Linked DNA regions of Thermocoleostomius sinensis A174. The protein of the gene in region 1 binds, or shares a complex with, the protein of each later gene. Links are inferred from orthologs where the notes say so. Each region holds a gene or a part of one and is shown on either strand. Other genes may lie near its edges.

What was found. The genes of interacting proteins can lie anywhere in the genome.
Region 2: the proteins of OXH18_RS14260 (region 1) and OXH18_RS21385 are in contact, whole or in part, in a cryo-EM structure (PDB 6ZJN), measured with the Thermus thermophilus proteins. The link is inferred for Thermocoleostomius sinensis A174 from one-to-one orthologs. Residues at the interface, in WP_223903221.1 of Thermus thermophilus: Met26, Thr27, Asn29, Gly31, Pro32, His34; in WP_096411116.1 of Thermus thermophilus: Glu45, Ser46, Asn48, Pro50, Ala51, Gly52, Glu53.
Region 3: the proteins of OXH18_RS14260 (region 1) and OXH18_RS21390 are in contact, whole or in part, in a cryo-EM structure (PDB 6KHJ), measured with the Thermosynechococcus vestitus proteins. The link is inferred for Thermocoleostomius sinensis A174 from one-to-one orthologs. Residues at the interface, in WP_011057128.1 of Thermosynechococcus vestitus: Pro17, His18, His19, Pro20, Ser21, Met22, Val25, Arg27, Met29, Thr31, Ile38, Asp39, Cys40, Glu41, Pro42, Val43, Ile44, Gly45, Tyr46, Leu47, His48, Arg49, Gly50, Met51, Lys53, Ile54, Asn57, Arg58, Pro65, Tyr66; in WP_011056552.1 of Thermosynechococcus vestitus: Leu46, Met47, Tyr48, Thr50, Ala51, Cys52, Phe54, Ile55, Glu56, Ala58, Ala59, Ile61, Gly62, Ser63, Arg64, Phe65, Asn76, Pro78, Thr89, Thr91, Lys93, Met94, Ala97, Leu101, Met123, Phe124, Ser126, Asp127, Ser128, Tyr129.

The regions. Positions count from the first base shown.
Region 1 is NZ_CP113797.1:3,292,836-3,296,441, reverse strand. The notes cover bases 297-3,267. They hold OXH18_RS14260 (NAD(P)H-quinone oxidoreductase subunit H), read right to left. Parts: upstream 2,391-3,267; coding sequence 1,203-2,390; downstream 297-1,202. Other genes in these bases: ypfJ (KPN_02809 family neutral zinc metallopeptidase), read left to right, coding at 297-1,044. In the rest of the region: more of ypfJ, read left to right, coding at 181-296.
Region 2 is NZ_CP113797.1:4,965,127-4,968,023, reverse strand. It holds OXH18_RS21385 (NAD(P)H-quinone oxidoreductase subunit 3), read right to left. Parts: upstream 1,682-2,897; coding sequence 1,319-1,681; downstream 1-1,318. Other genes in the region: purL (phosphoribosylformylglycinamidine synthase subunit PurL), read left to right, coding at 1,903-2,897; OXH18_RS21390 (NADH dehydrogenase subunit K), read right to left, coding at 600-1,328; OXH18_RS21395 (NAD(P)H-quinone oxidoreductase subunit J), read right to left, coding at 71-607; OXH18_RS21400 (FAD-binding domain-containing protein), read left to right, coding at 1-1. UniProt on the Escherichia coli protein: NDH-1 shuttles electrons from NADH, via FMN and iron-sulfur (Fe-S) centers, to quinones in the respiratory chain. The immediate electron acceptor for the enzyme in this species is believed to be ubiquinone.
Region 3 is NZ_CP113797.1:4,965,718-4,968,559, reverse strand. It holds OXH18_RS21390 (NADH dehydrogenase subunit K), read right to left. Parts: upstream 1,865-2,842; coding sequence 1,136-1,864; downstream 1-1,135. Other genes in the region: purL (phosphoribosylformylglycinamidine synthase subunit PurL), read left to right, coding at 2,439-2,842; OXH18_RS21385 (NAD(P)H-quinone oxidoreductase subunit 3), read right to left, coding at 1,855-2,217; OXH18_RS21395 (NAD(P)H-quinone oxidoreductase subunit J), read right to left, coding at 607-1,143; OXH18_RS21400 (FAD-binding domain-containing protein), read left to right, coding at 1-537. UniProt on the Escherichia coli protein: NDH-1 shuttles electrons from NADH, via FMN and iron-sulfur (Fe-S) centers, to quinones in the respiratory chain. The immediate electron acceptor for the enzyme in this species is ubiquinone.

The DNA.
Region 1 (3,606 bases):
CCCACCACTTTACGCCTGATGAACTATTAATTTAATTGGTATGTCGCATTACTCCTGAAGTGAGCACTGACCTGTTAATAGTAAAATTACAACCATTCAATTCTTTTTAAAATCAGCGTTGTATTTATATCGGTTTGATTAGAACTATCGAATTTAGCTAAAGCAGACAGGAGAGGGACTATGAAGTGGCAAATGGGGCGTCGCAGTCGCAATGTTCGAGATTTGCGGGGGCGGGGCGGTGGTGGCCGTGCGGTCGCGGTAGGTGGTGGCATTGGTACGATCGTGCTGGCACTGCTGGTGATGCTGCTGGGCGGCGACCCATCGATCGTCCTGGATCAAGTTAGTTCTGGTCCCAATTCCTATCCAACGCAAACCGAAATCTCTCCCCAACATCAGGAAATGGCTGAAATGACCTCGGTTGTGCTGGCAGATACCGAGGATACGTGGAATACTATCTTCCGACAGCAGCTTGGAGAAAATTATCAAGAGCCAACGCTGACCTTGTTTTCCGGAGCGGTGCAGTCGGCCTGCGGCTATGCTCAGGCCGCGATGGGCCCGTTCTATTGTCCCCGCGATCAGTCAATTTATATTGATTTGAGTTTCTTTGAAGATCTAAAACGTCGGCATGGTGCTCCTGGAGAGTTTGCCCGTGCTTATGTAGTGGCCCATGAGGTGGGGCATCACGTGCAAAATCAACTGGGCATTTCTAGACAGGTGCAAGCTATGCAGCAGCGGGTCAGACAAGAGCAAGCCAATCAGCTTTCGGTGCGGTTAGAGTTACAGGCCGATTGTTTAGCGGGCGTTTGGGCTTATCACGGCGATCGATCGGGGCAAAATATCTCGCTAGAACCTGGTGATATCGAACAAGCGCTCAATGCGGCCAGCGCCATTGGTGACGATCGGTTGCAGCGAGAGGCTCGAGGATACGTAGTGCCAGAATCATTTACCCACGGCACCTCAGCACAACGGGTGCGGTGGTTTAAGCGCGGCATTCAAACTGGCGACATCAATCAGTGCGATACGTTTAACACCACTAGCCTCTAGCTAAGTCGGGGAGTATAAGTTACCCCAAAGAAGTTGACCCGGCCCGACCCTTTCTGCACTGCAAGCTCCATGCCCTCATACATAAGGGCGGTGTGAAAACCGCCCCTAATGAGAATTAACACGATCAATTCGTCACGCCCGATCGCATCAGGATGTCATTAGCGATCGACCGATCCCATAATGATATCAATGCTGCCCAAAATTGCCACAATATCTGCTACCTTTACCCCTCGAAGCACATGCGGCAGAATTTGTAGGTTGTTGAAATCTGCTGCTCGAATTTTGAATCGCCATGGGAAGACATTATCATCCCCAATGATATAAATTCCCAGTTCGCCTTTGCCGCTTTCAATGCGTACATAGTTTTCGCCCTTAGGAATCTTAAATGTCGGCGCTACTTTCTTGCCAATGAATTGATAGTCAGGGCTTTTTACCCACTCAGATTTAGGGCCTTCAGCAATCCGCTTGGCTTCCAAATTCTCGTAGGAACCACCCGGCAGCCCTTTTAATGCCTGACGAATAATTTTGACTGATTCGCGCATTTCCCGAATTCGCACCAGATAACGCGCAAAGCAATCCCCTGCGGTTTCCCACTGCACTTCCCAATCAAAATCGTCGTAGCACTCATAGTGATCGACCTTGCGCAGATCCCACTTCACCCCAGAGCCACGCAGCATCGGTCCTGACAAGCCCCAGTTCAACGCTTCATCGCGAGTGATTGTCCCTACCCCTTCAATACGGCGACGAAAGATAGGATTGTTGGTGATCAACTTTTCATACTCATCGACTTTGGGCAAGAAGTAATCGCAAAAATCTTCGCACTTATCAACCCAACCGTAGGGTAAGTCAACAGCCACGCCGCCAACTCGCCAGTAGTTATTATTGACCATGCGATAGCCCGTTGCCGCTTCCCAGAGATCATAGATGAGTTCACGCTCTCGGAAGATGTAGAAGAAGGGCGTTTGTGCGCCCACGTCTGCCAAGAAGGGGCCAAGCCACAGCAAATGATTAGCAATGCGGTTAAGTTCAAGCATAATGACGCGGATGTAGCTAGCCCGCTTGGGTACGACTACATCTGCCAGTTTTTCAACCGCATTTACCACCACCGCTTCATTGAACATACCAGCCGCGTAGTCCCATCGACTGGTGTAGGGCACGTACATAATGGGGGTGCGGTTTTCGGCAATTTTTTCCATGCCCCGGTGCAAATAGCCAATGACTGGCTCGCAGTCCACGACATCTTCCCCGTCCAACGTGACAATGAGGCGCAACACCCCATGCATCGAGGGATGGTGAGGGCCCATGTTAATCACCATTGGCTCGGTTTTGGTTTCGATCATTGTCATAGGTTTGTTGTCTCCCCTTGCGATCGCATCGGCTAGTTGTGATAGCACTGGCTTGAGTGGAACCAGTCAACAGTCAATAGTCTTCTTACTTGAGTCTTCTCATCCAACGCCTGAGCAGAGTGGTTTGCCCACCAGCTTAGAAAACCGGTAAGGGCTAAGCCGTCTGAGCGTCTATTCACCTTTCTTAATTATAAGGATCGATCGCGAGAAAAATAGGAACAACGTGACCTACCTGGATTGTTCTTCGGAATAGCACCCATAAGGAAAGCGAGTTGAACCAGCACTGACCCGAAAACAGAATAGGAAAAGGGGGATTGGAGAGGTAGCGGCAACGAGGGCGATCGTTTTAGCAACATTTGTAGAAGTTAAGCAATAATGGATCTCGATGTGAGCCTTTGCAGGGCCAGTTCACCAACGGTGCGCTGATCACGATTGGGACTTATTTTTGAGACTGTAGAAGCAATATGTTAGATACGTTAGAAATGAAGCGCGAGCTTGACGTGTTGTCTGACCGCCTGGGTAAAACCCAGGACTATCTTTGACCTGCCTGCCCTCACTGCCAAGATTGAAGATCTAGAACAACTAGCGGCTCAACCAGAATTTTGGAACGATCAAGCGAGTGCTCAGCGTATCTTGCAAGAATTGAACGATCTGAAATCTCATATGCAGCAGCTAGAGCGCTGGCAGACCAGTATTGGCGACACAAAAGCCATCCTGGAGTTGCTGGAGTTAGAAATGGATGAAGCACTTCTCCAGGAGGCTCAATCTAACATTACCCACCTGAGTCGTGAACTTGATCAATGGGAATTACAGCAGCTATTGTCTGGACCATATGATGCCGAAAATGCTGTTTTGACAATTAACGCTGGGGCGGGTGGAACCGATGCTCAAGATTGGGCCGAGATGCTGCTGAGAATGTATCAGCGCTGGAGTGAGTCGCACGGCTACAAGGTTAGGCTGACTGAACTTTCGGAAGGCGACGAAGCGGGCATCAAGTCAGCTACGCTGGAAATAGAAGGGCGTTATGCCTATGGGTATCTCAAGTCTGAGAAGGGTACCCATCGTCTGGTGCGTATTTCTCCATTCAATGCTAATGGTAAACGTCAGACAAGCTTTGCGGGTGTGGAAGTGATGCCTGTTCTAGACCAGTCGATCGACTTAGACATTCCTGAAAAAGATTTAGAGGTGACTACATCGCGATCGGGCGGCAAAGGTG
Region 2 (2,897 bases), 1.7 Mb from region 1 along the record:
GACTTAACCCATAAAAAACAAGGAGCACAGCCGTCTGCACTCCCAAATCAAAGGTAACTAGAATCTAGCGTTAGTAAGCGTCTTGAAGTTCGTAAAAATCAGGAGAGATATAATCCTTGCGCAAGGGATAGCCAACCCAATCTTCCGGCATCAAGATTCGCTTTAAGTTGGGATGCCCTTCATAGATGATGCCGTACATGTCATAGCTTTCCCGTTCCTGCCAGTCGGCTCCTTTCCAAATCCAATACACCGACGGCACACGCGGATCGTTTCTGGGTAAAAACACCTTGATCCGCACCTCTTCAGGATTAGTGACATTATCGCCCACTTTGATCAGGTGATACATACTGACCAGATCGCCGCCGGGACCAGTATCATACCCCGCTTGGCAAGACAGCGTGTTGAAACCGTAAGCATACAGAGCCGTGCAGAAGGGCAAGAGCAAATCGCGATCGACCTTCAATACTTCCACACCAAGATGATCTGGCTCCAATACCTCATGCTCAAACCCGTTTTCGGTCAACCACTTCGAGGTTTTACCTGCTTCCACCAGTTGAGTGGAGGATTCGGCTTCAGCAGCCGGAGCTTGCGTTTCTTCTTCAGCCACGATCGATTTCCTCCTTCTGCTGCTCTAACACTGGGGGAACCGGCATTCCCATTGCTTCCATCAACTCTCTGGGCGGCGCTTGACGAGTTTCCGCTTGCAGATATCGGCCAGTGAGAATTTCGTCGGTGGGTTGCAAGTTGTGCTGAACGGTGTAGTAGCGATGAGTGGGAGCCACTTGACCACGCTCTGCCAACGATTCACTCGAAATTTTCTTACGCAGCTTGATGATGGCGTCAATGATGGCTTCAGGGCGAGGCGGGCAACCGGGAATATACACATCTACCGGAATCAGCTTATCAACGCCGCGAACAGCCGTCGGGGAATCCATACTGAACATGCCGCCTGTGATAGTGCACGCGCCCATTGCGATTACATATTTGGGGTCGGGCATTTGCTCATACAGCCGTACCAGCGCTGGAGCCATTTTCATGGTGATGGTTCCAGCAGTGATAATTAAATCCGCTTGGCGAGGGGTCGATCGGGGCAACAAGCCAAAGCGATCAAAATCAAATCGCGACCCAATCAACGCCGCAAATTCAATAAAGCAACAAGCCGTACCATACAGCAGCGGCCACAGGCTAGACAGCCGTGCCCAGTTGTAAAGATCGTCCACCGTTGTCAGGATCACGTTTTCGGATAAATCCTGTGTGACTTGGGGACGCCCAATGGGGTTAAGCAGCATCTCGGCTGCATTGTCTGAAGTCTTTGGGGTCATGACCATTCTAAGGCTCCTTTACGCCAAGCATAAACTAGCGCAACAACCAGGATTGCAATGAAAATTAGGGCTTCTACAAAGGCCAGCAGACCCAACTGGTTGAAGGCCACTGCCCAGGGATATAAAAAGACGGTTTCCACGTCAAAGATGACAAAGATCAGCGCAAACATGTAATAGCGGATGTTGAACTGAATCCACGCCCCGCCGATCGGTTCCATCCCAGATTCATAGGTCGTGCGTCGCTCAGCGCCTTTCCGACGAGGAGCCAGCAACGTAGACAGGACGATCGCTGCGGCACAGACGAGGGCGCAGACAATCACAAAACCTAACAGGTATTCGTAGCCAGTGAGGACAAACACGGTTAAATCTACTGCCTTCGCGATGGGTAACTCACCCTTAATGTTACCTATTTTTTACATTATTAGGAATTTCCAAAACTGCCAACGAACATACGAAACCTTTATGGGAGGGATAAATTGAACCAAGAAACGGTTAGCACCAAGAAAACTAGCTGGCTTGTCTGGCATCTTCCTTGCTTCCGTCCTCCCTTAGAATGGAGCTTGTCGCGTTTGTGCCCCCCATGTCAGAGGCTCCTGTATCTGCCACCTCTTCCCCGCCCTTTTCACCGCAAGAAATTGCCGCTGAAGGGCTAAAGCCGGACGAATACGAGGAAATTGTGCGGCGGTTGGGGCGGCATCCCAATCGAGCCGAGTTGGGGATGTTTGGCGTCATGTGGTCGGAACATTGTTGCTATAAAAATTCGCGACCGCTATTAAAACAATTTCCAACAACAGGCGATCGCATCCTTGTCGGTCCCGGTGAGAACGCGGGCGTAGTCAATATGGGCGATGGATTGCGGCTAGCGTTTAAGATTGAGTCGCACAATCATCCTTCGGCAGTGGAACCGTTTCAGGGAGCCGCAACCGGGGTGGGCGGCATTCTGCGCGATATTTTCACCATGGGGGCCCGCCCGATCGCTATTCTCAATTCGCTGCGGTTTGGCACGCTCGACGATGCCCGCACGCGCAGAATATTCAGCGGTGTTGTGGCTGGTATTAGTCATTATGGCAATTGCGTGGGAGTGCCAACGGTGGGCGGCGAGGTATACTTTGATCCGGCTTATTCCGGTAATCCCCTGGTAAACGCCATGGCCCTGGGGCTAATGGAGACCCCGGAAATTGTCAAATCCGGAGCGGCGGGCGTTGGCAATCCGGTGCTGTATGTCGGGTCTACTACCGGACGCGACGGCATGGGGGGAGCCAGTTTTGCCAGCGCGGAACTCAGCGACGCATCGATCGACGATCGTCCGGCCGTGCAAGTAGGCGATCCGTTCCTGGAAAAATCGCTGATTGAAGCCTGTTTAGAAGCCTTTAAAGCCGGGGCTGTGATCGCAGCTCAAGATATGGGAGCGGCTGGCATTACCTGTTCCACCTCCGAGATGGCCGCCAAAGGGGGGGTTGGCATTGAGCTAGACCTCGATAAGATTCCTGTGCGCGAAACCGGCATGGTTCCCTACGAATACCTACTGTCAGAATCGCAAGAGCGAATGCTGTTTGTGGCCCACAAAGGGCGAGA
Region 3 (2,842 bases), 1.7 Mb from region 1 along the record:
CAGGCGGGTGTGACGCACTGTGTCGATAAAACCTGGACGCGCATTTACAATCCGGAACAGGTAGCCGTCGATCGCTGCGACCCCGATGGCAGATTCATCAAACGCTGGGTTCCGGAGGTGGCACACTTACCGCCAGAGCAGTTGGGATTACCACCCAAACTCAAAGACTATCCATCACCCATTCTCAATTACCGAGCGGCGCGTCAACGGCGCATCAAACAACTCGATCGCCAACGCCAAGCGTTTTTACACCAAGAAAACCTGATTCCATACCTAGCCCAACTGCCCACTTGCCTGATTCCCTTTGGCAGCGATCGATTTGCAAGTGACGTTGCGTGGGCAATGGCATCTCAACCAAACCTATTTCCCTCACCGCTTGATCTCGATGCGCTCGATCTAAAACAAGCCCAAGCTTTACGAACCTGGTTTGTTGCCCATGTAAACATCAAGCCCCGCACTGTCACGCCTCGAAAGCGGCGTCGATCGAAACGGCAGCCCACCAGCGATTTTGTGCAGCTAAGCTTGCTGGAGCTTTAGACTTAACCCATAAAAAACAAGGAGCACAGCCGTCTGCACTCCCAAATCAAAGGTAACTAGAATCTAGCGTTAGTAAGCGTCTTGAAGTTCGTAAAAATCAGGAGAGATATAATCCTTGCGCAAGGGATAGCCAACCCAATCTTCCGGCATCAAGATTCGCTTTAAGTTGGGATGCCCTTCATAGATGATGCCGTACATGTCATAGCTTTCCCGTTCCTGCCAGTCGGCTCCTTTCCAAATCCAATACACCGACGGCACACGCGGATCGTTTCTGGGTAAAAACACCTTGATCCGCACCTCTTCAGGATTAGTGACATTATCGCCCACTTTGATCAGGTGATACATACTGACCAGATCGCCGCCGGGACCAGTATCATACCCCGCTTGGCAAGACAGCGTGTTGAAACCGTAAGCATACAGAGCCGTGCAGAAGGGCAAGAGCAAATCGCGATCGACCTTCAATACTTCCACACCAAGATGATCTGGCTCCAATACCTCATGCTCAAACCCGTTTTCGGTCAACCACTTCGAGGTTTTACCTGCTTCCACCAGTTGAGTGGAGGATTCGGCTTCAGCAGCCGGAGCTTGCGTTTCTTCTTCAGCCACGATCGATTTCCTCCTTCTGCTGCTCTAACACTGGGGGAACCGGCATTCCCATTGCTTCCATCAACTCTCTGGGCGGCGCTTGACGAGTTTCCGCTTGCAGATATCGGCCAGTGAGAATTTCGTCGGTGGGTTGCAAGTTGTGCTGAACGGTGTAGTAGCGATGAGTGGGAGCCACTTGACCACGCTCTGCCAACGATTCACTCGAAATTTTCTTACGCAGCTTGATGATGGCGTCAATGATGGCTTCAGGGCGAGGCGGGCAACCGGGAATATACACATCTACCGGAATCAGCTTATCAACGCCGCGAACAGCCGTCGGGGAATCCATACTGAACATGCCGCCTGTGATAGTGCACGCGCCCATTGCGATTACATATTTGGGGTCGGGCATTTGCTCATACAGCCGTACCAGCGCTGGAGCCATTTTCATGGTGATGGTTCCAGCAGTGATAATTAAATCCGCTTGGCGAGGGGTCGATCGGGGCAACAAGCCAAAGCGATCAAAATCAAATCGCGACCCAATCAACGCCGCAAATTCAATAAAGCAACAAGCCGTACCATACAGCAGCGGCCACAGGCTAGACAGCCGTGCCCAGTTGTAAAGATCGTCCACCGTTGTCAGGATCACGTTTTCGGATAAATCCTGTGTGACTTGGGGACGCCCAATGGGGTTAAGCAGCATCTCGGCTGCATTGTCTGAAGTCTTTGGGGTCATGACCATTCTAAGGCTCCTTTACGCCAAGCATAAACTAGCGCAACAACCAGGATTGCAATGAAAATTAGGGCTTCTACAAAGGCCAGCAGACCCAACTGGTTGAAGGCCACTGCCCAGGGATATAAAAAGACGGTTTCCACGTCAAAGATGACAAAGATCAGCGCAAACATGTAATAGCGGATGTTGAACTGAATCCACGCCCCGCCGATCGGTTCCATCCCAGATTCATAGGTCGTGCGTCGCTCAGCGCCTTTCCGACGAGGAGCCAGCAACGTAGACAGGACGATCGCTGCGGCACAGACGAGGGCGCAGACAATCACAAAACCTAACAGGTATTCGTAGCCAGTGAGGACAAACACGGTTAAATCTACTGCCTTCGCGATGGGTAACTCACCCTTAATGTTACCTATTTTTTACATTATTAGGAATTTCCAAAACTGCCAACGAACATACGAAACCTTTATGGGAGGGATAAATTGAACCAAGAAACGGTTAGCACCAAGAAAACTAGCTGGCTTGTCTGGCATCTTCCTTGCTTCCGTCCTCCCTTAGAATGGAGCTTGTCGCGTTTGTGCCCCCCATGTCAGAGGCTCCTGTATCTGCCACCTCTTCCCCGCCCTTTTCACCGCAAGAAATTGCCGCTGAAGGGCTAAAGCCGGACGAATACGAGGAAATTGTGCGGCGGTTGGGGCGGCATCCCAATCGAGCCGAGTTGGGGATGTTTGGCGTCATGTGGTCGGAACATTGTTGCTATAAAAATTCGCGACCGCTATTAAAACAATTTCCAACAACAGGCGATCGCATCCTTGTCGGTCCCGGTGAGAACGCGGGCGTAGTCAATATGGGCGATGGATTGCGGCTAGCGTTTAAGATTGAGTCGCACAATCATCCTTCGGCAGTGGAACCGTTTCAGGGAGCCGCAACCGGGGTGGGCGGCATTCTGCGCGATATTTTCACCATGGGGGCCCGCCCGATCGCTATTCT